Regions from separate parts of the Streptomyces sp. SP18CS02 genome, predicted to be linked through region 2. Evidence: riboswitches for the same ligand, from Rfam matches in the RefSeq annotation. Region 2 holds a riboswitch; the other holds the start of a gene.
The links. A riboswitch is a leader RNA that binds a small molecule or an ion and turns the genes downstream of it on or off. The one in region 2 is predicted to bind cobalamin.
Positions count from the first base shown of each region.

Region 1: it holds a riboswitch for cobalamin, as region 2 does, so the genes downstream of both, cobN (cobaltochelatase subunit CobN) here and PUR26_RS05305 (ABC transporter substrate-binding protein) in region 2, are expected to answer to the same signal.

Region 1 is NZ_JAQYXC010000277.1:102,090-106,039, forward strand. It holds gene cobN (cobaltochelatase subunit CobN) at 1-2,745, opposite strand, end outside; cobalamin riboswitch at 2,782-2,910, opposite strand; gene PUR26_RS14175 (cobalamin biosynthesis protein CobG) at 2,968-3,950, shown strand, end outside.
Region 2 is NZ_JAQYXC010000256.1:5,316-9,265, reverse strand. It holds gene PUR26_RS05315 (AfsR/SARP family transcriptional regulator) at 1-729, shown strand, start outside; gene PUR26_RS05310 (hypothetical protein) at 752-1,153, shown strand; cobalamin riboswitch at 1,148-1,328, shown strand; gene PUR26_RS05305 (ABC transporter substrate-binding protein) at 1,416-2,402, shown strand; gene PUR26_RS05300 (FecCD family ABC transporter permease) at 2,399-3,553, shown strand; gene PUR26_RS05295 (ABC transporter ATP-binding protein) at 3,550-3,950, shown strand, end outside.

The DNA.
Region 1 (3,950 bases), on a different contig from region 2:
GAACGCGTCGCGGAAGAAGCCCGAGATGCGCAGGGTCACGTCGATGCGGGGCCGGCCCAGTTCGGCGAGCGGGATGGGCTCCAGTCCGTTGACCCGGCGGGAGGCGTCGTCCCAGACGGGGCGGATGCCGAGGAGGGCGAGCGCCTCGGCGACGTCGTCGCCGCTGGTGCGCATCGCGCTGGTGCCCCACAGGGACAGGCCGACGGAGGTGGGCCAGTCGCCGTTGTCGGTGCGGTACCGCTCCAGCAGGGAGTCGGCCAGCGCCTGGCCGGTCTCCCAGGCGAGGCGCGAGGGGACGGCCTTGGGGTCGACCGAGTAGAAGTTGCGGCCGGTCGGCAGGACGTTGACCAGCCCGCGCAGGGGGGACCCGGAGGGGCCTGCCGGGACGAACCCGCCGTTCAGGGCGTGGACGGCGTGGGCGAGCTCGTCGGTGGTGGCGGCGAGGCGCGGCACGACCTGGCGGGCGGCGAAGTCGAGGATGTCGGCGACGGCCTGTCCGTGGCCGGCGGCCACCGTACCGACGGCGGCCGGATCCCAGTCGGCGTCCTCCATCGCCTGGACCAGCGTCCGGGCCTTCTCCTCCGCCTCGTCCGCGCCCGTGCGGGTGGCGGCCGACTCGTCCAGCCCGAGGGCCTCGCGCAGTCCGGGCAGGGCCTGCGTACCGCCCCAGATCTGGCGGGCGCGCAGGATCGACAGCACCAGGTTGACCCGCTCGGGGCCGGTGGGCGCCCCGCCCAGGACATGCAGGCCGTCGCGGATCTGGGCGTCCTTGACCTCGCACAGCCAGCCGTCGACGTGCAGCAGGAAGTCGTCGAAGCCGTCGTCGTCCGGCCGGTCCGCCAGACCCAGGTCGTGGTCGAGCTTGGCGGCCTGGATCAGCGTCCAGATCTGGGCGCGGATCGCGGGCAGCTTCGAGGGGTCCATGGAGGAGATCTGCGCGTACTCGTCGAGCAGCTGCTCCAGGCGCGCGATGTCGCCGTAGGAGTCGGCGCGGGCCATCGGCGGGACCAGGTGGTCGACCAGGGTGGCGTGGACGCGGCGCTTGGCCTGCGTGCCCTCGCCGGGGTCGTTGACGAGGAACGGGTAGACCAGCGGGAGGTCGCCGAGCGCGGCGTCGGGGCCGCAGGCGGCGGACAGGCCGGCGTTCTTGCCGGGCAGCCACTCCAGGTTGCCGTGCTTGCCGAGGTGGACCATCGCGTCGGCGCCGAAGCCGCCGTCGTCCGCGGAGGCCGAGATCCAGCGGTAGGCCGCCAGGTAGTGGTGCGAGGGCGGCAGATCGGGGTCGTGGTAGATCGCGATCGGGTTCTCGCCGAAGCCGCGCGGCGGCTGGATGAGGACCAGCAGGTTCCCGCGGCGCAGGGCGGCGAGCACGATGTCGCCCTCCGGATTGCGGGAGCGGCCCAGGAACATCTCGCCGGGCGGCGGGCCCCAGTGCTCCTCGACGGCCGCGCGGAGCTCCTGCGGCAGGGTCGCGTACCAGCGCTTGTAGTCGGCGGCGGGGATCCGGACGGGGTTGCGGGCGAGCTGCTCCTCGGTGAGCCAGTCCTGGTCGTGGCCGCCGGCCTCGATGAGGGCGTAGATCAGCTCGTCGCCGTCGCCGGAGACCAGGCCGGGGATGTCCTCCTCGGGACCGAAGTCGTACCCCTCCTCGCGGAGCCTGCGCAGCAGGGCGACGGCGGAGGCGGGGGTGTCCAGGCCGACCGCGTTGCCGATCCGGGAGTGCTTGGTCGGGTACGCGGAGAGGACCAGCGCGAGGCGCTTGTGCTCGTTCGGGATGTGGCGCAGCCGGGCGTGGCGCACGGCGATCCCGGCGACGCGGGCGGCGCGCTCGGTGTCGGCGACGTACGCGGGCAGGCCGTCCTCGTCGATCTCCTTGAAGGAGAACGGAACGGTGATGAGCCGGCCGTCGAACTCGGGCACGGCGACCTGGCTGGCCGCGTCCAGCGGCGACAGCCCCTCGTCGCTCTCCTCCCAGGCGGAGCGCGGGCCGGTCAGGCAGAGCGCCTGGAGGACGGGGACGTCCAGGGCGGCGAGCGCGCCCGCGTCCCAGGCCTCCTCGTCGCCGCCCGCCTGGGCCGCGGCGGGCTTGGTGCCGCCCGCCGCGAGGACGGTGGTGACGATCGCGTCGGCGCCGCGCAGCCGGTCGAGCAGCTCGGGCTCGGGGGCGCGCAGGGACGCCACGTACAGCGGCAGGGCCTGGGCGCCCGCGTCCTCCACGGCGTCGCACAGGGCGCCGATGAACGCGGTGTTCCCGCTCATGTGGTGGGCGCGGTAGTAGAGCACCGCGACGACCGGGCCGTCCGTGCGGCGCGGGGTGCGCTCCAGGGGGCCCCAGGTGGGCGCGGGGCTCGGCGGCTCGAAGCCGTGGCCCGTGAGCAGCACCGTGTCGGAGAGGAAACGGCCGAGCTGTTCCAGGTTGTCCGGGCCGCCGTGGGCGAGGTAGGCGTGCGCCTCGGCGGCGATGCCGATGGGGACGGTGGAGGCCTCCATCAGCTGGGCGTCGGGGGCCTGTTCCCCGCTCAGCACCACCACGGGACGGTCCCCCGCCAGCAGTGCGTCGAGCCCCTCCTGCCAGGCGCGGACGCCGCCGAGGAGGCGTACGACGACCAGGTCGGTGCCGTCCAGCAGGGCGGGCAGCTCGTCGACGGGGAGCCGGGAGGGGTTGGCGAACCGGTACTCCACCGGACCGCCGGCGGCGCGAGCGCTCAGCAGGTCGGTGTCGGAGTGCGACAGCAGCAGGATCATCGCGTGCGCAGGCCTTCCTCGGGGTGTCCGCGCCCCGGGTGGTCGTAGGACGGCGGGAGTTCCTGACTCACCGGCTCGGGGCCGGTTCACAGTGGCGGGACCGCGCCGGATTCCCACCGGGCTTCCTCCCTAGGGCCCTGGGACCCTGTGCCGTCTGCATAGTAGAGGTTCGGCTTGATCGGGCGGGCGGTCACCTGGAAGGTCGTGGGTATGCTCGCCGCCATGCCGCCCACCCGACCATCAACGCCGAAACGGGTCGAAGCTCCCATACGGGACCGTGGCGACGCCTGCCCCGGCGCGCTGCGGCTGCACCAGGCCGACGACGGCCGGTTGGCCCGACTGCGCCTGCCGGGCGGCCTTCTGACGTCCCATCAGGTACGTGCGCTGGCACTGGCGGCGGACTCGCTGGGGGACGGGCACCTCAGCATCACCTCACGCGGCAACGTCGAGCTGCGCGGCCTCGGCGACGACTGCGGGTCGGCCCTGGCCGAGCTGCTGCGGGACGCCGGGCTGCTGCCCTCCGAAACGCATGAGCGGGTGCGCAACGTGGTCGCGTCCCCGCTGGCCGGGCTGGACGGACTGGGCCGCGCCGACGTGCAGTTGTGGGTGCGCGAGCTGGACGCCCTGCTCTGTGCCGCCCCGTGGTCGGCCGCCCTCTCGGGCCGCTTCCTGTTCGCCCTGGACGACGGACGCGGGGACGTGGCGGGGCTCGGCGCCGATGTGACCTTGATCGCAGAACCGGACGCCGGTTCCGCACGCGTACGGGTCGGCGTGCGGGAGGTGTGCCGGGTGCCGGCCGACGACGCCCCGCGCGCCGCGCTCGCCGCGGCCCGCGCCTTCCTGGCCGCCGCCCGCGCGGCGGGCACGGGCGCCTGGCGGGTGCGCGAGCTGCCCCCGGGACGGTCCGTGGACGTGGCGGCGCACCTGGCGGAGGCGGGCCTCGCGTTCTCACCCGTCGACGCCGCCGCCGCGGCTCCCGCGCGAGCCGGCGACGGCCCGGCCCCGGGAGGGACGGCCGCGCCCGGGCCGCGCCCGCTCCCGGGGGTCGTCACGCCGCCCGGCACGCCCGCCCCCGGCCCCGTGGCACCCCCGGCCGCCGTGTCGGTCGTGGCGCCGCTCGGCCGGGTGACGAGCGCGCAGATGCGCGCCCTGCTGCCGGCCGACGAGGTCCGCGTCACGCCCTGGCGCGGCCTGGTCGTGACCGG
Region 2 (3,950 bases):
ACGGTGTTCCCGCGGGCGAAGCTGCACGAGATCGCCGGCGACCATCCGAGGGCGGTCCGGCTGCACGAGGAAGGGCTCGCCCTCGCCGAGGAGTTCGGGTGGTGGACGGAGGCAGCCAAGCGACTGTGTGCGCTGGGGCGGCTCGCCTTCCTCACGGGCGACCGCTCGGCGGCCCGGGAGCTGCACGCCCGTGCCTGGAAGCTGACGCGGGAGCAGAGCCATGCCGCCGGAGAGGCCGATGCCCGGATCGGCTTGGGAATGATCGCGCGGCGCACGGGGGATCTCGATGAGGCGGAGGCCCATATGGACAGCGTCCTGGCCTGGTTCCGTGCCACGGGATACGGGCCGGGTACGGCCCTTGCCCTCGCCGAGCTCGGTTTCACGGCCGAGCTGAGGGGCGAGCCGTCCCGTGCCCGCGAGCTGCACACCGAGGGGCTGGCGGTGGCGCGCGAGCTGGGTGACGTACGGGCGCTCGCGCTGGCGTGGGAGGGCCTGGCGGGCGCGGCGGCGGCCGGCGGTGCCGGGGAGCGGGCCGCCGGACTGCTGGGCGCCGCGCACGCGGCCCGCGTCTCGGTCGGCGCGCCGCTGCCGGACGCCGAACGGCACGACGTCGATCGGGTGTGGTCGGCCTGCCGGTCCCTGCTCGGCCCGGCGGCGGCCGACGCGGCCTTCGCGCGCGGGACGTCCCGTGGCGGGGAGCACCTCGTGCCGGACCCTGCTGCCGGCTGACCCGCGCGGCGGTGGCCCGGACGTGTGCGTTCCCGGCCGCGGGGGGCCGTTCGGCGGGCGCCTCCGTCATCCAGGTGCGCGGTCACTCGGGGAACGCCTGCGGCTGCTGGCCTGTGATCCTTCCTGCTACGCCCATGAACTCGAACGGCTCCCGGCCGATCCCCTCGACGTGGTGGTGATCGACACCTTCGACACGGAGGCGGTCCACGCCGAGCTCGGCCGTACGCCGGCACTGAACGGGCTGATCGGTTCCACCGACACCCGGATGCCGGTCGGCGCGGAACTGACGGCCCGTTTCGGACTGCCCGGGCTGGGCCCGGCCGTTCCGCGGCGGTACGTCGAGGCGGACGCCAGGGCTGACGGAATGTCGGGGCGCGCGGGGTTGCGCCGCACGCCCTTTTGCCTCTCGCTCAAGGGATCGTAATATCACCTGGTCACCACCGCGACGGGAGACAGGAAGCCGGTGCGATTCCGGCACGGTCCCGCCACTGTGACCGGGGAGTGCGTCCCTTCGAGAAGCCACTGCGCGCGGCGTGGGAAGGCAGGAGGACGAACGACGATCCGGGAGTCAGGACACTGGCCTGTCGCGGGCCCGTTCCAAGGAGCGCGGACTCCGCAGGAGGCTTTACGTGTACCACGGCACCCCATGCCTTACTTCTCCCCTGCCCACGAGGCGGCGCGGCGTCATGCGCCGTACGGGACTCGCGATCGCGCTGTCCGCGACCCTGCTGGCCGGATGCGGCAGCCCGGACGGGCGCGATGACCGGCGCGGCGCCGGGGCCTCCCGCTCCGCTCCGGGATTCCCGGTCACCATCGACAACTGCGGAACGCGCACGACGTACGACGAACCGCCTTCCCGGGTGGTCACCATCCACCAGCACCCGGCCGAGCTCCTGCTGGCCCTGGGTCTGAAGGACAGGATGGTCGGCACCGCCTTCCCCGACTCCGCGGTCCTGCCCCAGTGGGAGGAGGACTTCAAGGCCGTACCGCAACTGGCGGAGAAGGAACCCTCCTTCGAGGCCGTCCTGGAAGCCGAACCGGACCTCGTCTACGGCGGTTACGGCAGCGCCTTCGCCCAGAACGAGGGCCGCTCGCGCAAGGCGTTCGCGGACGCGGGCATCGACACCTACCTCAACCGCGAGTACTGCGGGAAGAAGCAGGTGTCCATGCGGGACACCTACGAGGAGATCCGTACGATCGGCCAGGTCTTCGGCGTGCGGGAGCGTGCGGAGAAGCTGGTCGCCGAGTTGCGGGGACGCATCGGGAAGAGCAGCGCGGCGGTCAAGGGCGAGCCGCCCGTCTCCGTGTTCGTGTACGACAGCGGCGACAAGGCCCCCTTCACGGCCGGCGGCAGGAGCCTGGGCACCGAGATCATCCGACTGGCCGGCGGGCGCAATGTCTTCGCCGACCTGGACGAGGTCTTCGGCGACGCCTCGTGGGAGCAGGTCGTCGAGCGCAGGCCCGAGGTCATCGCGATCTACGACTACGCCGGCGCCGGCAGCGTGGAGCGGAAGAAGAGGTTCCTGCTCTCCCAGCCCGCCCTCGCCGACGTCCCCGCTGTGAAGAACAAGCGGTTCGTGGTGCTGCCGCTGACCGCCACCCTCGTCGGTGTCCGGCCCCCGTACGCCGTCGAGGACCTCGCCCGTCAGCTGCACCCCGGCCGGTTCAGGTGACCGCCTCCGCGCGGACCGGGCAGGAAGGGCGTCTCGCACCACCGGCCTCACCGGCCTCGGCGTCCTCGCCGGCCTCGCCGGCCGTCCCTCCCCGGGACCGGCCGGGCAGGGGAGCCGCCTTCCCCCTGGCCCTGCTGCTCCTCGGTGCGCTGCTGATCGTCTCCGTCACGGCGGGCCTGGGCATCGGTTCGGTCCATGTGCCGCCCGGAGAGGTCTGGGGCATCGTGAGCCACGCCCTGGGCGCCGACTCGACGGAACCGGGCTGGACCCGGGCGCGCGAGACGATCGTGCTCGATGTGCGGGCGCCGCGGGTGCTGCTGGGAGCGGTGACCGGTGCCGGGCTGGCCGTCGTGGGCGCGGCCATGCAGGCACTCGTCCGCAACCCGCTCGCCGAGCCCTATCTGCTCGGGGTGTCCTCGGGAGCGTCGCTGGGAGCGGTCGCCGTCATCGTCTCCGGGGTCACCCTGTTCGGTGCCGTCTCCCTGTCGGCGTCCGCGTTCACCGGCGCCCTCCTCACCCTGCTGCTGGTGTACACCACGGCTCGGGCCGGCGGGCGGATCACATCGATCCGGCTGGTCTTGTCGGGGGTGGCGGTCGCGGCGGTGCTCACGGCGGTGATGGACCTGCTGCTGCTGACGGCCGACCGGGGCAATCAGGCGCGTGAGGTGCTCGCCTGGACGCTCGGTGGTCTCGGGGGCGTCCAGTGGGGGACGTTGTGGCTTCCCGCCGCAGCCCTGGTGGTCGGCGTCGGCGTCCTGCTCCTGCAGGCCCGTTCGCTGAACCTGCTGCTGGCGGGCGAGGAGGCCGCCACGACCATGGGACTGGATGTGGCCCGCTTCCGTGCCCGGATGTTCGTCCTGCTGTCGCTGGTCACGGGCGTCCTGGTCGCGGCGGCCGGACCGATCGGGTTCGTCGGGCTGATGCTGCCGCACATCGTGCGGCTGTTCGTCGGCGGTGACCATCGCCGGGTCCTGCCGACGGCGGCCCTGGCCGGCGCGGTGTTCCTCGTCTGGGCCGACATCGCGGCCCGTACGCTCGCGGCCCCCATGGAGATACCAGTCGGAGTGCTGACCGCGCTGTGCGGCGGTCCGTTCTTCCTCTGGATGATGCGCCGGGACGCCCGGCGGAACGACGACCGGGGAGCGGTGTGACAGCGGCAGAGCTGACCGTCGACGGGCTGACCCTCAGCGCCGGTGCCCGTCGACTGGTACGGGACGTCTCACTGACGGCGGCGCCGGGCGAGGTGATCGGTCTGGTCGGGCCCAACGGCAGCGGCAAGTCCAGCCTGCTGCGCGCCGTCTACCGCGTCCTGCGTCCCGACTCGGGCCGGATACGTGTCGACGGAACCGACGCCTGGTCCCTGCCGACGCGGAAGCTGGCTCGTACGATGGCCGCCGTCGTGCAGGAACCGGGCGCGGACTTCGACCTGACGGTGCGGGACATCGTGGCGATGGGGCGTGCCCCGCACAAGCGGCTGCTCGACGGCGACACCGCCGAGGACGCCCGGCTCATCGTGTCCTGCCTGGCGGCGGTGGACGCGGCGGAGCT